Regions from separate parts of the Comamonas sp. FG99 genome, predicted to be linked through region 2. Evidence: riboswitches for the same ligand, from Rfam matches in the RefSeq annotation. Region 2 holds a riboswitch; the other holds the start of a gene.
What was found. Region 2 has a riboswitch for glycine ahead of gcvT (glycine cleavage system aminomethyltransferase GcvT). Riboswitches for the same ligand answer to the same signal wherever they lie in the genome.
Positions count from the first base shown of each region.

Region 1: it holds a riboswitch for glycine, as region 2 does, so the genes downstream of both, ACODRX_RS03015 (D-amino acid dehydrogenase) here and gcvT (glycine cleavage system aminomethyltransferase GcvT) in region 2, are expected to answer to the same signal.

Region 1 covers NZ_JBMDII010000003.1:58,541-61,864, reverse strand. Annotated here, with positions in the region: gene ACODRX_RS03020 (BUD32 family EKC/KEOPS complex subunit) at 1-35, shown strand, start outside; gene ACODRX_RS03015 (D-amino acid dehydrogenase) at 78-1,316, opposite strand; glycine riboswitch at 1,489-1,590, opposite strand; gene ACODRX_RS03010 (Bug family tripartite tricarboxylate transporter substrate binding protein) at 1,710-2,690, shown strand; gene ACODRX_RS03005 (cytochrome P450/oxidoreductase) at 2,693-3,324, shown strand, end outside.
Region 2 covers NZ_JBMDII010000048.1:9,079-12,402, reverse strand. Annotated here, with positions in the region: gene fes (enterochelin esterase) at 1-1,342, shown strand, start outside; glycine riboswitch at 1,365-1,454, shown strand; glycine riboswitch at 1,467-1,569, shown strand; gene gcvT (glycine cleavage system aminomethyltransferase GcvT) at 1,635-2,762, shown strand; gene gcvH (glycine cleavage system protein GcvH) at 2,833-3,207, shown strand; gene gcvP (aminomethyl-transferring glycine dehydrogenase) at 3,298-3,324, shown strand, end outside.

The DNA.
Region 1 (3,324 bases), on a different contig from region 2:
AGCGCCTGCGTGCGGTGTACGATTTGGTGCAGTGAGGGCAAGGCACGGCGCGGTATGCCGCGCCATGCCTTCGCCTGCTACACCGCTGCAGCCGGCCCCATCGCCTGCTGCGCAATATCCCCGAGCATGCTGGCGGTCACCGCCGACAAGGTCCAGCCCAGATGGCCGTGGCCTGTGTTGTAGAAGACACCGGGCTTGCTGCCGCGCCCGATGCGCGGCAGCATGTCGGGCATCATCGGGCGCAGGCCGGCCCATGGCACGACGCTGCGGGTGCTGACACCGGGAAAGCAGGCCTGCACCCACTCGACCAGGGGCCGGATCCGGTCGGCCCGGATATCCCGGTTGTAGCCATTGAATTCCGCGGTGCCCGCCACCCGAAAGCGCTCTTCGCCCAGGCGGCTGGTGACCAGCTTGGTCTCGTCGTCCAGCAGGCTCACCACCGGCGCCGCGGCGCGGCTGGCTTCATCGAGCAGGTTGACGGTGATGGAATAGCCCTTGACCGGATAGATATTGACGCGGTCCCCCAGCTGGGCTGCCAGCATGCGGCTGGCGGTGCCGGCGCAGACCACGATGCCGTCGAAGCTGGAGGTGGACGTGCCCTGCGCATCGCTCGCGGTCACGCGGGCCTGCCGGCCATCGGCCGCCACGGACAGCACCTGCTGGCCGTACAGGCAGCGCACCCCGTGGCGCACGCAGGCGGCAGCCAGCCCGCTGGTGAATTTGTGGATGTCGCCGGTCGAGTCGCTCTCGGTGAAGTAGCCGCCATAGAAGGCGCCGGACAGGGTCGGCTCGATGTCCCGGATCTCCTGCGGCGTCAGTGCGCGCCGCTCCAGCCCACCCTGGGCCAGCAGCTTCGAGACCATGCCCGCATGCTCGAAGCCGGCCTTGTTGCGGTAGATATGGAGGATGCCTTTCTGCTTCAGGTCGAAGTCGATGCCCTCTTGCGCGGCCCAGGCAAAAAGGTGCTCGCGGGCCGCAATGGCCAGCCTGGCGGTTTCAACGGTGTTCCTCTGGTAGTGCGGGATCGCCGCGAGGAATTCGAAGAACCACGAGAGCTTGTGCCAGCTTGGCTTGGGGTTGACCAGCAGCGGCGCATCGCTCTTGAGCATCCACTTGAGGCCCTTCAGAATGGTGGACCAATGGGTCCACACCTCGGCATTCGAGGCCGAGAGCTGCCCGCCGTTGGCAAACGAGGTTTCCATGGCGGCGTAGCGCTGCTTTTCGAACAAGGTGACGGCAAACCCGCGCTGGGCCAGCGCGTAGGCCGTGGTCACGCCAGTGATTCCGCCACCGATGACGGCGATGGTTTTCTTCATGATGGATCAGGTCCCGGATGTGTCAAAGGTGGAGCCCGGGCACACCATGTGCACCGGACGCCCCCTCTGTTCTGGACCTGAGAGATTCACGCAGCATCGCCGGGGCGATGATCGCTTGCTCCTTCGGTATGCCCGGCGGACAACGGCGCCGGACATTCTTCAGAGTGCATGGACGGTGATGCCGATCCTTTTGCCTGAGAGTTTCCGGGGCGGTTGCTCCTTCGGCGCTGTATGCGGCACGCGGGCACGCAACAGTCTCTCTCGGCATCACCAGGCTGACAGCCTTGGGGGCAAATATAGGGAAATCCCCTGATATTGGATATACGGGTTTTCTCTGCCATTGCGCCATGCATGGCGCCACAATGGCTTAGAACCTGTTCACGGAGACTTTCGATGAAAAAACGCGCTTTCGCCGCCAGCCTGCTGGCGCTGTCCGCCCTGGCCGGCATGTCCACCGGCGCCTGGGCCGACGATGCCTACCCCTCCAAGCCGATCCGCTGGCTAGTGCCCTATGCGGCGGGCGGCGGCTCGGACTTCCTGGCCCGCACCATCGGGCAGGCGCTGTCGGCCCACATCAAGCAGCCGGTGGTGGTGGACAACAAGCCCGGCGGCAACACCGCGATCGCCGCCTCCGAAACCGCGCGCGCCGCGGCCGACGGCTACACCGTGCTCTCGGCCGACAACGGCACGCTGATCTACAACCCGGTGTTGTACAAGACGCTGAGCTACAACCCCTCCAAGGATCTGGCGCCGGTCACGCTGATGGGACGCTTTCCGATGATCCTGGTGGTCAATCCGAACGCCGGCTTTGCCGATGCCCGCGATTTCATCGCCAAGGCCAAGGCCAGCAAGCAGGGGCTGAACTACGCTTCGGCCGGCGCGGGCAGCCCGCACCACCTGGCGATGGAGCTGCTGAAGGTGGAGGCCGGCCTGTCGCTGGTGCATGCGCCCTACCGCGGCGCGGCGCCTGCGCTGGGCGACGTGGCCGGCGGCCAGGTTCCGGCGATGATGGTGGACCTGGCCGCGGGCGCGGGGTTCATCAAGGGCGGCAAGGTCAAGCCGCTGGCCGTGGCCAATGCCACGCGCCTGCCGCAGCTGCCCGAGGTGCCGACCTTCGCCGAGCTGGGCCTGCCCAAGGTCGATGCGGCGGCGCTGGTCGGCATGGTGGCGCCGGCCAAGACGCCGTCCCCGGTGATCGCCACCCTGAACAAGCAGGTGGTGGCCGCGATCAACGAGCCCGCGGTCAAGCAAAAGCTCATCGACTTCGGCGTGGAGCCGGTGGGCAACACGCCCGAGCAGTTCCAGGCCCTGATCAACAGCGAGAGCACGCGCTGGCAGAAGCTGATCAAGGACCTGCACATCACGCTGGAGTGAACATGGCATCCGCCCGCTGCCCCATCGACCACAGCCAGCTCACCCGGCCCTCGGGCCGCAGCGGCCCCACCGGTTGCCCGGTGAGCCTGGGCGCCGCCGCCTTCGACCCCTTCAGCGACGGCTACCAGCAGGACCCGCCCGAGTATGTGCGCTGGGCGCGCGAGCAGGAGCCTGTGTTCTACAGCCCGCAGCTGGGCTACTGGGTGGTCACACGCTTCGACGACATCAAGGCCATCTTCCGCGACAACCTCACCTACAGCCCGTCGATCGCGCTGGAGAAGATCACGCCCACGGGCGATGCGGCCAATGCGGTGCTGGCCTCCTACGGCTTCGCGCTCAACCGCACCCTGGTCAACGAGGACGAGCCGGCCCACATGCCGCGCCGCCGCGCGCTGATGGAGCCGTTCACGCCCGAGCAGCTGGCGCACCACGAGCCCATGGTGCGCCGGCTGGCGCGCGAATACGTGGACCGCTTCATAGCCGACGGCCGCGCCGACCTGGTGGACCAGATGCTGTGGGAAGTGCCGCTCACCGTGGCCATGCACTTTCTCGGCGTGCCCGAGGACGACATGGACACGCTGCGCAAGTACAGCATCGCCCACACGGTCAACACCTGGGGCCGCCCCAGGCCCGA
Region 2 (3,324 bases):
GGCTGGGCAGCAGTTGCAGCTGCGGGCCGGATCGCAGGGCGCCCCCTACACGCTGCAGCTGCGCCGCACACTGGCGCCGGCAACCGGCTCGGCCGCGCAAGCGCCCCGCCCCGAAAGCCAGCGCCTGCAGGCGCTGGCGCAATCCCTGGCGGCTGGCGGCAATACCGAGGCCTTCTGGCAGGAGCGCGAACGGCAGGGCACGCCGCTGGTCGAGCCGCTGTCCGAGCGCGAATCGCTGGTCACCTTCCTGTGGCGCGGCGGCGCGCAGACCCAGAGCGTGCGGCTGTTCGGCAGCCCTTCGGGCGAGCACGATCCGCTGCAGCGCCTGGATGCCAGCGACGTCTGGTGGGCGAGTTTTCGCATGCCGTCCAGCGCCCGCCTGTCCTACCGGCTCGCGCCCGACGTGCCGCGCGTGCAAGGCACGCCGCAGGAGCAGCGCCGCATGATCCTGGCCACCGCGCAGCGCGATCCGCTGAACCCGCATGTATTCCCGGCGCAGGCCGACGCGGGGCTCGACGCCTTCCAGGGCCATTCGGTGCTGGAACTGCCGCAGGCCCCGCGCCAGCCCTGGATCGCCGCCCGCTCCGGCGTGCCCCAGGGCCAGCTGACGCAGCACCTGCTGCCCAGCCGCATCCTCGGCAACGAGCGCGCGGTCTGGCTCTACCGCCCGGCGCATGCCAGGCCGCAGGCGCTGCTGGTGCTGTTCGACGCCCATGCCTACCGGCAGGACGTGCCCACGCCGCGCATCGTGGACAACCTGCTGGCCGACGGGCTGATCCCGCCCACCGCCGTGGTGCTGCTGGCCAACCCCAGCCCCGCAGCGCGCGCCGCCGAGCTGCCGCCCAACCCGCGCTTCACTCGTTTTCTCGACGAGGAGCTGATGCCCTGGGTACGCGCCCAGGGCCTGGCGCAGGCGCCCGCGGCCACGGTGGTCGCCGGCTCGAGCTACGGCGGCCTGGCTTCGGCCCATGCGGGCCTCATGCTGCCGCAGTGGTTCGGCCGGGTGCTGAGCCTGTCGGGCTCGTTCTGGTGGGCGCCGCCCGGCGAGCGGCCGGGCTGGATGATGCGCCGCTATGCCCAGGAGCCCCGGCGCGAGCTGCGCCTGTACCTCGATGCCGGCCGCTACGAAGCGGCGCGCGCGGGGCAGGACGGCATCCTGGAAACCAATCGCCATCTCGGCGACGTGCTGCGCGCCAAGGGCTACGCGCTGACCCAGCGCGAGCACGCCACCGGCCATGACTACCTGCACTGGCAGGGCGCGCTGGGCTGCGGCCTGGTGGCGCTGCTCAACCCCGAGCGCTTTGCGCAAGGCTTGCCGGTTTGCGACGGATTGAGCGACTGAGCCCCCGGCGCTTCCGCTACAATCCACCCGGTCAGGAGAGAGCCTTGCAATACAGGCCGCCGAAGGCGCAGGTACCCACTGAACGCTCAGGCAAAAGGACTGGCAAACGCCTTGCTCGCCAAGGCGTCACCTTGCTGGAGAGAGGTGCGGCGCACGCCGCATCCACCGAAGGAGCAAGCCCCGGTTACGGGGTGAATCTCTCAGGTAAAGCGGACAGCGGGGCAAACCGCATGCAGCGCCATCGGTGCGCGGCATGCGCCATTGATTTGCCCACAGCCACTCCGAGTTGCCCATGACCGCTTCCGCCCTCCAAACCACGCCGCTCAACGCCCTGCACCTGGAGCTGGGCGCCCGCATGGTGCCTTTCGCCGGCTACTCCATGCCGGTGCAGTACCCCGAGGGGCTGATCGCCGAGCACAAGCACACCCGCGCCAGCGCCGGCCTGTTCGATGTGTCGCACATGGGCCAGCTGCGCCTGGTGGGCCCGGATGCCGCCGCGGCCTTCGAATCGCTGATGCCGGTGGACGTGATCGACCTGCCGGTGGGCAAGCAGCGCTACGGCCTGCTGCTGAACGACGAAGGCGGCATCCTCGACGACCTGATGTTCTTCAACCAGGGCGAGGATTCGCTCTTCGTGATCGTCAACGGTGCCTGCAAGGCGACCGACATCGCCCATATCCAGGCACGCATCGGCGGCCGCTGCCAGGTGCTCCCCATGCCCGGGCACGGCCTGCTGGCGCTGCAGGGCCCGCTGGCGGTCCAGGCGCTGTCGCGCCTGGCGCCGGGCGCCGAGAAGCTGGTGTTCATGACCGGTGGAACATTCGATGTCGACGGCATTCCCTGCTTCATCACCCGCAGCGGCTACACCGGCGAGGATGGCTTCGAGATCTCGGTGCCCGGCGAGCAGGCCGAGGCGCTGGCGCGCAAGCTGCTGGCCCAGCCCGAGGTCAAGCCCATCGGCCTGGGCGCGCGCAACTCGCTGCGGCTGGAAGCCGGCCTGTGCCTGTACGGCAGCGACCTGGACACCACCACCACGCCGCCCGAGGCCGCGCTGAACTGGGCCATCCAGAAGGTGCGCCGCAGCGGCGGCGCGCGCGCCGGGGGCTTTCCCGGCGCCGACAAGGTGCTGGCGCAGATCGACAATCCCGCCCTGCTTGCGCGCAAGCGCGTGGGCCTGGTGGCGCTGGAGCGCATTCCGGTGCGCGAGCAGGTGGAGCTGCAGGATGCCGGCGGCAGGACCGTCGGCGTGGTCACCAGCGGTCTGCTCGGCCCCTCGGTGGATCGGCCCATTGCCATGGCCTATGTGGACGCGGCGCTGGCCACGGTGGGCCAAAAGCTCGACGCCATCGTGCGCGGCAAGCGCGTGCCGATGGAAGTGGCGCCCATGCCCTTCATACCGCCCAACTACTTCCGCGGATAACATCACGCAGCCGCCGGCATGCCTGCTGGCGGCCAACCCTTTCTTTCCCTCTCTAGCTCCCGGAGCCCACATGACTGTCAAATTCTCCAAAGAACACGAATGGATCAACGCCGCCGATGCCAGCGCGGCCGTGGTCGGCATCACCGTGCATGCGCAGGACGCGCTCGGTGACGTGGTCTTCGTCGACCTGCCCGAGGTGGGCGCGAGCTTCGGCCAGGGCGACGTGGCCGGCGTGGTCGAATCGGTGAAGGCCGCCGCCGACGTGTACATGCCCGTCTCCGGCGAGATCGTCGAAGTCAACGAAGCCCTGCGCGCCGACCCTTCGCTGGCCAACAGCGACCCGCTGGGCGCCGGCTGGTTCTTCAAGGTCAAGCTGGCCGATGCCGGCCAGCTTGACGGCCTGCTCGACGAAACCGCCTACAACGAGTTCGCCCAAGCAAGTTAAGCGTTGTGCGACGGGCGTTTTGCGTACACCGCGCCAAACGCCCGTCGTCCTGCTTCGCCTAACGCAAAACCCTCAACGTTCACCTCCCCTATGCTGATGCCCTCCACCCCGTCTCTC